DNA from 3 places in the Streptomyces sp. cg40 genome. Region 1 is predicted to be linked to each of the others. Evidence: riboswitches for the same ligand, from Rfam matches in the RefSeq annotation. Region 1 holds a riboswitch; each other region holds the start of a gene.
The links. A riboswitch is a leader RNA that binds a small molecule or an ion and turns the genes downstream of it on or off. The one in region 1 is predicted to bind cyclic di-AMP.
Positions count from the first base shown of each region.

Region 1 (4,114 bases):
ACGGTCCGCGGGGCCGCTCCGGGCTCGCTTCACGTGTGGGAAACTGGTCTAGACAACCCTGAGACTCTGAAGGGCAGCATCACATGGCTGAGCGCCGCGTCAACGTCGGCTGGGCGGAGGGCCTTCACGCCCGTCCCGCCTCCATCTTCGTCCGGGCCACCACGGCCGCAGGTATCCCCGTGACGATCGCCAAGGCCGACGGCAACCCCGTCAACGCGGCCTCCATGCTCGCGGTCCTGGGCCTGGGTGCCCAGGGCGGCGAGGAGATCGTCCTCGCGTCGGACGCCGAGGGCGCGGACGCCGCCCTCGACCGGCTGGCGAAGCTGGTCGCGGAGGGTCTCGAGGAGCTCCCCGAGACCGTCTGAGTTACCCGCAATTGATGGTTGCGGTGATTTCGCCGCAAAACCGATGCACCGCAACCTCGAAGGGCTCGCCCGAATTACCGGGCGAGCCCTTCGCAATTCCACTTGCGGGCAGCAGAAATAATCCCCCGCGAATTATCCCCTCTTTGTATACGGCGCCCGTGTTAATGCCGGAGGCCCGACATGTTTACGGGAGGTTGCGAAGTCCTCACACGGTCCGTGCCGTTCGCCCCGCCGGGAAAGCGCAGCCGGTGCGCGCTGCCCGCGCGCTCGGTGTGCAGGGCGGTGATCGCCCGCGCGCGCTCCCCGTCGCCGCGCGCCACGGCGTCCACGATGGCCCCGTGCTCCGCCCAGGACTCCACGGGGTTGGCCGGTGCCTCCACCGCGTACATCCAGGCGATCTTGTGCCGCAGTTGGGTCAGCATCGAGGTCAGGGCGGGGCTCCCGGAGGCCTGGGCCAGCGTCTCGTGGAACCAGCTGCCCAGGGAGCGCAGATCCTCGCTGTTGCCCCTCCTGGCGCGCTCCTGGCCCAGCCTGACGAGTCCGCGCAGCACCTTGAGGTGGGCCTCGGTGCGCCGCTGGGCGGCCCGCGAGGCGCCGAGCGGCTCCAGCAGCATCCGCATCTCCAGCAGGTCGGCGGCCTCCTGCTCGGTCGGTTCCGCGACGCACGCGCCCGCGTGCCGCCGGGTCACCACGAACCCCTCCGCCTCCAGCGTGCGCAGCGCCTCCCGCACGGGGACGCGCGAGACGCCGTACCGGCGCGCGAGGAGTTCCTCCGTGAGCCGGCCGCCGCGCTCGTAGACACCGGCGACGATGTCGTCCCGGATCGCCGTGCATACCGAGTGCGCCGGAATACGCATGTCCGACCTCCGCCTTAATCCCCGTGAAACGTCGACGATTGACGTGTGTTCCGTGACTCTATTGCAATCAGCGGGAATTTCCGATGGCGGACCGGAATCCATGGATATTTTTTGGACAGGAGGGGTCCGGAAACGCCGAAAGCCCCGGCCGACGGGCCGGGGCTCCGGGAAGTGCGGTGGTGCGTCGTCAGACGTTGACGCCGTGCTTGCGGAGGTAGGCGACGGGGTCGACGTCGGAGCCGTACTCGGCGGTCGTACGGGCCTCGAAGTGGAGGTGCGGTCCGGTGACGTTGCCGGTCGCCCCGGAGAGACCGATCTGCTGGCCCGGGGTGACCTTCTGGCCGACCGAGACGCCGATGGACGACAGGTGGCCGTACATGGTGTACATGCCGTCGGCCATCCTGATCACGACCTCGTTGCCGTACGAGCCGCCCCAGCCTGCCTCGACGACGGTGCCGGAGCCCACCGCGTGGACGCTGGTGCCGGTCGAGGCGTGGAAGTCGATGCCCGTGTGGGCGCCGGAGGACCACAGGGAGCCGCCGGTCTTGTAGCCGGTGGACACATAGGAGTTGGCGACCGGCGCGACGAAGGTGTTGAGCCTCTTGCGCTCGGCCTCGCGGGCGGCGCGTGCCTGGGCCTCGCGGGCCGCCTCGGCCTGGGCGGCGGCCTTGGCGCGGGCGGTCTCCTCGGCCAGCGTCTCGGCGGCGGCCTGCCGCTGGGCGACGGCCTGGGCGTCGATCTTCTCGGCCACGGAGTCGCCGATGGCGACGACGGGGGTGAGGCCGGTCTGTTCGGGGGTGGGCTCCGCGGCGAACGCCGGGGCGGCGGCCAGGGTGCCCACTACCCCGGAGGTGGCGAGAGCCGCGACGCTCGCGGCACGAACGGTGGTGCGGTGGGTCCGGCTCGGGCGACGGTGCTTCCCGGTGGCGCGGGTGAACGCCATGAAGTGGCTGGTCCTTTCCTTCCTTCTCGCCTACCGGGTTAGCTGACGGGTTCGGAGCAGGAAGGTCTCCTACGGACTCCCCCGCTGTGCGCGCGGGCGTCCGATTCACCCCAGGGACTCATGTGGGTCCCCGGCTCCCCTGGCTCGCGCCGTACGGGGACTCGGCGATGACTGTCCGGTGCCGCGAGTGCGGCGCGGTGCCTGACGGACAGCCGGACCGACGCTAAGGGGGGCCACTTTCAATCCCCAAACGGATCACGGTTTTTGTAGCGCACGCCACAGGGCAGACAGGCAACCTCTCCCCCAATTCGGACAATAGGGAGCCCTGACGGCCGTTCAGTCATCAGGGCTCCCCCACGCGCGCGTGCCGCTCTGCGTCTACTCCGCTGGAACGACGGTCACTTCGCCGATACCGAGGGCCTCGACGGGCTCCTTGATCTGCTCCGCGTCGCCCACGAGGATCGTCACCAGACGGTCCACCGGGAAGGCGTTGACGACCGCCGCGGTGGCCTCCACGGTGCCGGTCGCGGCGAGCTGCCGGTACAGCGTCGCCTGGTAGTCGTCGGGCAGGTGCTGCTCGACCTGGTCGGCCAGCGTGCTCGCCACGGCGGCGGCGGTCTCGTACTTGAGCGGCGCCACCCCGACGAGGTTCTGTACGGCGATGTCCCGCTCGGCGTCGGTGAGTCCGCCCTCGGCGAGCTTGCGGAGCACCGTCCACAGGTCGTCCAGGGCCGGACCGGTGTTCGGGGTGTCCACGGAGCCGCTGATCGCCAGCATCGAGACGCCCGTGCCGTCGGGTGCCGAACGCAGCACCTGGCCGAAGGCCCGCACACCGTAGGTGTAGCCCTTCTCCTCGCGCAGGACGCGGTCCAGGCGGGAGGTGAGGGTGCCGCCGAGGCAGTACGTGCCGAGCACCTGTGCGGGCCACACGCGGTCGTGCCGGTCGGCTCCGACGCGGCCGATGAGCAGCTGCGTCTGCACGGCGCCGGGCCGGTGCACGATCACGACCCGCCCGGTGTCGTCGGCGGTCACCGCCGGCACGGGGCGCGGCTGGCCGGCGGGCCCGGTCCACGAGCCCAGGGTGTCGGCGAGCAGCGCGTCCAGGTCGATGCCGGTCAGGTCGCCGACGACCACGGCGGTGGCGGTCGCGGGGCGGACGTGCCGGTCGTAGAAGGCGCGTACGGCCGTGGAGTCGATCTTCTGGACGGTCTCCTCGGTGCCCTGGCGCGGGCGCGACATGCGCGAGCTCGCCGGGAACAGCTCCTTGGAGAGCTCCTTGGCCGCGCGGCGGGACGGGTTGGCCGTCTCGTGCGGGATCTCGTCGAGGCGGTTGCGGACCAGCCGCTCGACCTCGCTGTCCGCGAAGGCGGGTGCCCTGAGGGCGTCCGACAGCAGGCCGAGGCCCTTGGCCAGGCGAGAGGCCGGGACCTCCAGGCTCAGGCGCAGCCCCGGGTGGTCGGCGTGCGCGTCGAGGGTGGCGCCGGAGCGCTCCAGCTCGGCGGCGAACTCCTCCGCGGAGTGCTTGTCGGTGCCCTCGGAGAAGGCCCGCGCGGTGATCGTGGCGACACCGTCCAGGCCGGCCGGTTCGGCCTCCAGGGGTGCGTCGAGGAGCACCTCGACGGCGACGACCTGCTGACCTGGGCGGTGGCAGCGCAGGACCGTCAGGCCGTTGCCGAGCGTCCCTCGCTCGGGCGCCGGGAAGGCCCACGGCCGGGCCTCGCCGGCCTGGGGCTGCGGGTGGAATTCCATCGTGGCGAGCTCGGTCACTTGGCCGCCTCCTCGTTCTCGTCGCCGGCCTCGGCCGCTGCTTCGTCGTCGGCGTCATCCTCGTCCGCGATCGGCTCGTAGACGAGCACCGCGCGGTTGTCGGGCCGCAGGCGCGCCTTGGCGACCTCCTGGACCTCCTCCGCCGTCACGTCCAGGACGCGCTGTACAGCGGTCAGGGCGAG
Region 1 covers NZ_CP190128.1:3,111,179-3,115,292, forward strand. Annotated here, with positions in the region: gene ACQHII_RS13515 (HPr family phosphocarrier protein) at 84-365, shown strand; gene ACQHII_RS13520 (GntR family transcriptional regulator) at 527-1,222, opposite strand; gene ACQHII_RS13525 (M23 family metallopeptidase) at 1,410-2,165, opposite strand; cyclic di-AMP (ydaO/yuaA leader) riboswitch at 2,179-2,342, opposite strand; gene ACQHII_RS13530 (M16 family metallopeptidase) at 2,544-3,932, opposite strand; gene ACQHII_RS13535 (M16 family metallopeptidase) at 3,929-4,114, opposite strand, start outside.

Region 2 (4,114 bases), 2.6 Mb from region 1:
CCGGGTCGTCCAGCACGTCACCGGGGTCGAGTACCCGACCTACCCGGCACCGGCCGCCTGACCGACCGCACACGACGGCCCGGCCACCCCATCGGGGTGGCCGGGCCGTTGTCGACAGCAGTCGTGCGGGGTGTCAGCGAGTACTGCGCTTGCCCCGGTAGAGCACGACGAATCCGGCGACGAGCAGCAGCGCCCCGGCCGCCGCCGGCCACAGGTTCGCCCCGGTCTCCGCCAGACCGCCCTGAGCCTGCGGCTGGTTCGGGCCCACGGCGGCGTAACTCTCGCCGCCCGAGGACGAGTCGGGCGGTGTCGCCACGGGACTGCCGACCTGACCGCCGGCGTTGTCGTTCGAACTCCCCTGTGTCTCCGTCGACTTGGACCCCTCGGTCTTCGTGTCGGCCTTGGGGACGGACACGGCGGTCGTCAGGTCTCCGGGGTCGGTGGTCTGGGTGTCCGGGGCGCTGGTCTCGGGCGCGGCGGTGGGCTGGTCGTCATTGCCGCCGGTCCCTCCGTTGCCGCCGTTGCCCGCGTTGCCGCCGCCGTTGCCGCCGCTCCCGTCGTTGCCGCCGTTTCCGGCCGGCTCGTCGGACGCGGTCTCGGTGGGCGTCGCCGTGGCGGACTCAGTGGCCGTAGGGGACTCCTGCGGCTCACCCGAACCGCCGCCCGTGCCGGATCCGTCACCCGAACCCGTGCCACCGGCCGTACCCGAGCCGTTGTCGCCACCGGAACCGCCGCCGGAGCCCGAACCGCCGCCCGATCCCGGGTCGTTGTCGGTGCCGGCGCCGCACTTCTCGCCGCTGTTGATGCAGGTGACCATGTCGTTCATCAGGCTCTCGGAGAAGACGTTGATGAAGTCGCCGTGGTCGGTGACGGGCTTGTGCTGCTGCTCCGGGAACGAGTCCACCGCGAACAGCGGGCTCGTCTTGCCGCCGTCCTGGAGGCTGGGCGCGTTGACGGCGTAGACGATCCGCTGCACCAGTTGCGGGATGGCCTGGAAGCCCGCCGGGCAGGCGCCGTCGGCGGCCTCGAAGGCCACGTGGGTGCGGTGGTTGGCGCTGTCGATGTTGCGGCCGTCCCAGCAGCTCTGGAACTTGAAGGTGCGCACGACGTCGCTGCCCGCCGGGCACAGCGGGTACTTGTCCTTGAGCTGCCGGTCCTCGAACCCGGTGCAGCTCCAGGAGGCGTTGGCGTTGGCCGGGCCGTTGACGAAGGCCTTGGCGTCCCCGGTGATGATGCGCAGGAGGCGCGGCATCGCGACGACCTTGCTCTGCGGGTTGCCCTCGAAGGTCAGGGTGACCTGCTTGGCCGTGACGATCTCACCGGAGTTGCCCTCGGTGCCGCCGCCGGGCTTGTCGGCGTCCCGTTCCTGCTTGCCGTTCTGCAGGCGCAGCACGGGCCAGTAGTAGGTGGACTTGTCGCCCGGGTTCTCGCAGCTCGTGTCGGCGTTCGCGAGGTCCTGGTCGCTGGCGAAGGCGTTGTTGGACTGGTTGCCGATGTAGTCGTGGAAGTGGTGGGCGCCGTTGGAGACTCCGGGCGCGACGATCACGTTGTCGGAGTTGAACAGACCGTTCTCGTTCACCCCGCAGGCGGTGACGAACGTGCCTCGGGAGGCATTGGCCTGCTCCTGCGGAGCGTTCACATTCGGCTGTACAGAGGTGATGTCCGCGTAGTCCGAGGCGACCGGCCCGTTGGTGGACTGCTGCTGGCCCTGCTGCCCCTGGTCTCCGGTGCTGGCGCTGGCACTGGCACTGGCGCTCTGGTCGCCGCCGTTACCGCCCTGGTCACCCTGGTCGCCGGTCTCGTTCGTGGGCGCGATCAGGGTGCAGCCGGCGAGCGCGTCGAGTCCCTCCGGGCGGTCCCCGACGCGTGCGATGGCGTCGTCGATCCGCCCGATGGACGCGGCCCGCTTCTCCTTCAACGGATTCATGATCTCGTTGTCGGCGAAGGAGGCGTCCTGACGGATGGACTCCCTGGAGTCCTGAAGCTTCTGGTAGGCCTCGGTTATCTGCTGGTCCAGATTCGCGAGTTCCTTGTCGACGTCGGCCTTCGCCTCGTCGGGCACCGTCGTCAACTGGGTGCCGATGTCCGGGCAGTCGATCGTCGCGCCGCGCGATGCCGCGTCCGGAGAACCCTGTTGGGCGGAGTCGCCGCCCCAACCACCTTCGGACGCCGACGCGTAGACGTTCGCCGCCATCAGTCCTCCGCCGCCCAGCATCAGGGCGACTGCTGCCATCGTCGCGCGTCGTGCGCCTGTGGGGCGTCTGCGCGTGTTGCGTGCCAAGGAAGTTGCTCCTACACGTATCGGTCGGCCCGGCTCGTCCCGGCATGGAAATCCCCCGACCCAATACGGAGCCCGGTCCCGGTGTGTTCAACCGTCCCAGAAATTCATAGCGACCTCTTATGGATCACCCGCCCCCGCGGGCTCCTGGCCCCTCGACACACCAGGGCGAGGTAAAGGTCACAAATACGTATCGGACATATCGCGCTTCAACCTTCACACGGGGCACACACGTTGGCTAAGTTGACGTTCAGGCCGTACGACCTACTCCGGCGATCGGCGCCGGGCCGCACGGCTTGCGCCGAGTCCGGCGTGCCGCCCGCGGCAGCCGGAGCCGGGGACCCAACCGAACTTGGGGTGAATCGGTCCAACTGCCCCTCAGGGCAAGGACCGTAGGGCAAACCTTCCGTGATCGACGCCCGAACCCGACAGCTAACCCGGTAGGCGCGAAGCGGAAGGAGCACGTCTGCCATGCCGGCAGAACGACGCACGCGCACCGGAGGCAGTGGCCCCACCGTGGACGACCGACCCAGCCGCGACGAAGTCCAGCGGCGGATCAACTCTCTTTACGACCGGGCCGAGACGGACTCCGGAACCTACAACGCCACACGTGCGATGTCCGGGAAACCGCGTACACGTGTCGAGTCGCGCCCCGGCGCGTCACGTTCTTCCGACCCCGCCGTCGAAGCCGTCACCCGGCAGCTGTTCGACCGCGCCCGCACCCAACTGGGCCCGACCGTACCGGCGATGCTGCCGCCCGGCAGGACCCCGGCCCGCCCGGCCGAGTCCCGCCCCGAGCGGTCCGAACGGCGTCCCGAGCCCCAGAGCACCGGCCGCGCGCTCGACGCACAGCCCGGCCGTGCCGTGGCCGAACTGACCGCGGGGACCACCGCCGCACCGGAGTCCATCGCCACGCAACTCACGGTCCCCATGGCGGAGTTGACCGCGGCACCCGTCGCGGCGCTGCCTCCCGCCGCACAGCAGACACAGCAGACACAGCAGTCTCCTGTGATGCCGCAGACGTCGCAGACACAAATGCCTCAGATGTCGCAGCTCGCCCAGATCGCGCAGATGGCTCAGGCCCAGATGGCGCAGATGCCCACGGCAACCGTCCTCGACCTGCCGCCGGTACCGCCCGCTCCGGCCGTCGAGATGCCGGCCGCGCGCGTCATGGCGCCACAGCAGTTCGCCACCGCCCCGGCACCAGCACCGGCCTTCGACCCGCTCACCGCGAGCCTGGACCTGCTCCCGGCCATCGGCGCGCCGCGCACCGAGACCGCGCCGGCGGGCGCCACCTGGCCGCCCCCGGAGACGGCCTGGTCCGCCCCGGAGACCACGTGGTCCACCGGACAGATGCCCATGGTGACCGAGCAACAGACCTGGGCGACAGGGCAGATGCCCGCAGTGATTCAGCAACAGCCCTGGGCCACCGGCCAGTTCCCCGCAGTGACCGAGCAGCAGCCGTGGGCCACAGGGCAGATGTCCGCGGTGACCGAGCAACAGGCTTGGTCCACCGGGCAGATACCTCTGATCCCCCAGCAGCCCTCGCCCCAGCCCGACTGGCAGCCCGCACCGGAACCGTCCTGGCGCCCGCCGCAGCAGGAGTGGCAGCCGGCCGCCCCCGCCCCCGAGGTCTCCTTCGCCGCGGCCCCCGTACTCGCACCCCCCGCCCCTCCGGCCATGGCCCCGGAAGTCACACTCCCCCCGGCCCCGGTCATGAGCCCGACGCCCGCCGCCGTCATGCCCACCCCCACCGCACCGGACGCCGGCACCCAGAGCAAGACCGACACCGCGCTCGCCTTCGCGCGCGCACAGATCGGCAGGCCCTGCCTGTGG
Region 2 covers NZ_CP190128.1:511,920-516,033, forward strand. Annotated here, with positions in the region: gene ACQHII_RS02130 (glyceraldehyde-3-phosphate dehydrogenase) at 1-61, shown strand, start outside; gene ACQHII_RS02135 (DUF1996 domain-containing protein) at 134-2,233, opposite strand; cyclic di-AMP (ydaO/yuaA leader) riboswitch at 2,568-2,741, shown strand; gene ACQHII_RS02140 (NlpC/P60 family protein) at 2,750-4,114, shown strand, end outside.
Region 2: another riboswitch for cyclic di-AMP. It lies ahead of ACQHII_RS02140 (NlpC/P60 family protein); the one in region 1 lies ahead of ACQHII_RS13525 (M23 family metallopeptidase).

Region 3 (4,114 bases), 1.4 Mb from region 1:
CCATCTCGACGGCGTCCAGGGTCTCGGTCAGCGAGCCGATCTGGTTCACCTTGACGAGCAGGGCGTTGGCGGTGCCCTCCTCGATGCCGCGGGCGAGGCGCTCGGGGTTGGTGACGAAGAGGTCGTCGCCGACGATCTGGACCTTCTCGCCGAGACGGTCGGTGATGACCTTCCAGCCGGCCCAGTCGTCCTCGTACAGCGGGTCCTCGATGGAGACGAGCGGGTACGCGGAGACGAGCTCCTCGTAGTACTCGGTCATCTCGGCGGCCGAGCGGGACTTGCCCTCGAACTCGTACTTGCCGTCCTTGTAGAACTCGGACGCGGCGACGTCGAGCGCGAGCGCGATCTGCTCGCCGGGGACGTAACCGGCCTGCTTGACGGCCTCGATGATGAGGTCGAGGGCGGCGCGGTTGGACTCCAGGTTCGGGGCGAAGCCGCCCTCGTCGCCGAGGCCGGTGGACAGGCCCTTGGTCTTCAGCACCTTCTTGAGGGTGTGGTAGACCTCGGCGCCCCAGCGCAGCGCCTCGGAGAAGGACTCCGCGCCGATCGGGGCGATCATGAACTCCTGGATGTCCACGTTCGAGTCGGCGTGCGAGCCGCCGTTCAGGATGTTCATCATCGGAACGGGCAGCAGGTGCGCGTTCGGTCCGCCGAGGTAGCGGAAGAGGGGGAGGTCGCTGGCCTCGGAGGCGGCGTGCGCGACGGCGAGGGAGACGCCGAGGATGGCGTTGGCGCCGAGCGAGCCCTTGTTGTCGGTGGCGTCCAGGTCGAACATCGCCTGGTCGATCAGGCGCTGCTCGGTGGCGTCGTAGCCGACGAGCTCCGGGCCGATCTGCTCGATGACGGCGAGGACGGCCTTCTCGACGCCCTTGCCGCCGTAGCGGTTGGGGTCGCCGTCACGCAGCTCGATGGCTTCGAAGGCACCCGTGGAGGCGCCGGACGGAACGGCGGCACGACCCGTGCTGCCGTCGTCGAGGCCGACCTCGACCTCGACCGTGGGGTTGCCTCGGGAGTCCAGGATTTCCCGGGCTACGACGACGTCGATGGACGGCACGAGCATCTCCTTCTTGGGGTCTGACGCGGCTGCGGCAACACCGCAGCGGCTCTGCGAGACGAGCCTAACCGGCTCGGGGCGATTGGCCATCCGGTCGGCCGCCTGATGGACAGAACCGAGAGTAAATTGTTTCCGAACGGAACAAAGAGTCCCGCGAAAGAACACGGGGACAGGAGTGGGCGCACAAAAAAAGCCCCGCTCCGGTGCGTACGGGGGAACACGCACCGGAGCGGGGAGCCCGTGGGGGACGGGGGTGACCCTCACGAGGTCTCCATGATGCAGTCCACGGATGTGAGGGCGCTGTGGTTCAGCTGAGTGCTACTTAAGGTGGAGCTGCTGACCCGGGTAGATGAAGTCGGCGTCGTCGATGATGCTCTTGTTCAGCTTGAACAGCTGCTGCCAGCCGCCCTTGACCTTGTGCTTCTCGGCGATGGAGCTGAGGGTGTCGCCCTTGACGACCTTGTACTCGCCGTCGCCCTTCTTGACCTTCTTGCCGGTCGGGGTGGTGACGGTCTTCTTGACGGCCGGGCGCTCGGCGGAGCGCGACGCGGTGGTGTCGGTCGTGGAGCGCTCGGTGGTGGCCTTGGACGAGGAGCTGCTGCTCGACGAGCTGGAGCTGCCGCCGGAGTAGGCGGCGCTCGACAGACCGGTGCCGCAGACGGGCCAGGCGCCCTTGCCCTGGGAGGCGAGGACCTTCTCGGCCACGGCTATCTGCTGCGACTTGGAGGCCTGGTTCGCGGTGGAGGCGTAGGCGGTGCCGCCGTACGCGGCCCACGTCGAGGCGGAGAACTGGAGACCGCCGTAGTAGCCGTTGCCCGTGTTGATGGACCAGTTGCCGCCGGACTCGCACTGGGCGACCGCGTCCCACTCGGAGGCGGTGGCGGCGGAGGCGCTGCCGGTGGCCATGAGCGGAGCGGCGATGGCGACACCGGTCACGCCGGCGAGCGTGGCGACGCGGGTGGCCTTGGACGGACGGCGGTGCTTGCCCTTGCCGGAAAACAGCATGGAAGATCCCAATCCCCTCACCGACGCCTGCGAGGTGAGCTGTCGGGTTCGGGCCGTGTGAGTTGCCCGGCCACGCACCTCACGGTGCGCGACTTGACCCCAAGCCGGTTCCGGACGTCTCTCGACTCCCGGGCCCGGCACTTACCTTGGGTCCCCCGCTCCTGCCTACGGCGCTTGACGCGACGACTGTTCCCGGAGGCCGCTGGCAGGACTCGGCGTGTGCGGCAGCCGGGGCTCGTGGTGACGAGCGGCCTTGACCGTAGACAGGGAATCGGCGGAATTTCAAAGACGATCAGGGCTTCTGAGACTCATCCCACACTTTCACCAAACCGGACATTCGGCTCGAAGTGTGACGTGAACTCCCGCTGTTTTACTGCTACTTTCCGCCCGTTTCAGCACTGACGTCCAGGGTCTGACCGGCGACGACAGTGGACGGATCGGCGCCTATCACCTTTTTGTTCTCGGCGTACAGCGCGCGCCATCCGCCCTCGAAGCCAAGGGAGTCGGCGATGGACGCGAGGGAGTCGCCGGCACGGACGGTGTACGTCTGCGGCGCCGCGCTCTCGCCGGAACTCTCCTCGGCGCTCGCTCCGCGGTGCTTGCCGGTGCTCTGCTGCTCGACTCCCTGGTCGGCCGAGTCGTCGAGCGCGCCGGTGTCGACGAGGCTCCACTTGCCCACCGCCTGCCCCGAGTTGTCCGATTCGTCGATTTTCGGGGAGGCGGCGGCCGAGCCGTCGTCCGCCGAAGGGGTGGTGGACTTGTCGGACTTGGTGGGGTTGTCCGTCGCGGAGGGAGTCGGGCTCTGCGAATCGGAGGGAGTCGGTTCCGTGTTGCCGGAGTCGGACAGCCCGAACGATCCGGAGGCACCGGAGGAGTCGGAGGCATCGGAGGAGTCGGAGGAGTCCGAAGAACCCGAGGAGCCCGACGAACCGGTCGCGTCGGCCGACGGCGAGTCGCTCGCGACGCCGGTGTCGACGTTCGCCGAACCCGAGGTCGTGGTGAGGCCGGCGACCAGCGCGCAGGTGACCCACTCGGAGGTGCCCTTGGCGTCGAGGATCTTCTCTGCGACGGCTATCTGCTGGGAGCGGCTGGCGAGGTCGGCGGTCGGGGCGTAGTCCTCGCCGCCGTACTTGCTCCAGTCGTCCTGGGTCAGCTGCAGCCCGCCGTAGTGGCCGTTGCCGCTGTTCTCGCTCCAGGCACCGCCGGTCTCGCATTCGGCCACCTTGTCCCAGGTGGTGCCGTCGGCTGCGTTCGCGGCGGCGGCGCCGAGGAGGGGGATGGCGATGGCGGAGCCGGTCACGCCGGCCGCGACGAGGATTGCCGGAGCCTGACGGGGGCGACGGTGACGACCGTTCCCGGAGAGCATGCGGAGGCCTTTCGCGTGACGACTTGGGGGAGCGCGCGGCGGGTGCTGCGGGGCGCCGCGCTGGTATGCGAACGTAGCCGCAGTCGATCACTTGTCACAAGTTAATGCCACGTAGATCACGTGAAGATCACAGAGTTGAGGAACTGTCATCTTCGGGTTTACGCGGCGAGATGCCCTGTTCGGTCCGGGTCTACGGCGGTGTCTACGGGGTTGGTGTGCCCGCTCGCGGGGTGAACTCCACGGGCAGGGTGCGCAGTCCGCGCATGATGAGGCCGCCGCGCCAGCGCAAGTCGGCCGGATCCGCAGCGAGTTGGAGGTCGGGCAGCCGGGTGAGCAGCGTGGCGAGCGCGGTCTGCCCCTCCAGGCGGGCGAGCGGGGCGCCGAGGCAGTAGTGGATGCCGTGACCGTAGCCGAGGTGTTGATTGTCACGCCGTCCGAGATCGAGGACATCGGGATCGGCGAACCGTTCCGGATCGCGGTCCGCGGCGGCCAGTACGACGAGCACGGGGTCGCCGGCCGCGATGTCCTGCCCGCCGAGGGTGAGGGGCCGGGTGGCGAAGCGCCAGGTCGCCAGCTCCACCGGGCCGTCGTAGCGCAGGAGTTCCTCGACGCCGGTTTCGAGGAGGCCGTGTTCGCCCGCGGCCAGTGACTTCTCCAGGCGGGCGCGCTGCTCGGGGTGGGTGAGGAGG
Region 3 covers NZ_CP190128.1:4,498,864-4,502,977, forward strand. Annotated here, with positions in the region: gene eno (phosphopyruvate hydratase) at 1-1,060, opposite strand, end outside; gene ACQHII_RS19820 (transglycosylase family protein) at 1,373-2,059, opposite strand; cyclic di-AMP (ydaO/yuaA leader) riboswitch at 2,069-2,242, opposite strand; gene ACQHII_RS19825 (transglycosylase family protein) at 2,436-3,425, opposite strand; gene ACQHII_RS19830 (cytochrome P450 family protein) at 3,628-4,114, opposite strand, start outside.
Region 3: another riboswitch for cyclic di-AMP. It lies ahead of ACQHII_RS19820 (transglycosylase family protein); the one in region 1 lies ahead of ACQHII_RS13525 (M23 family metallopeptidase).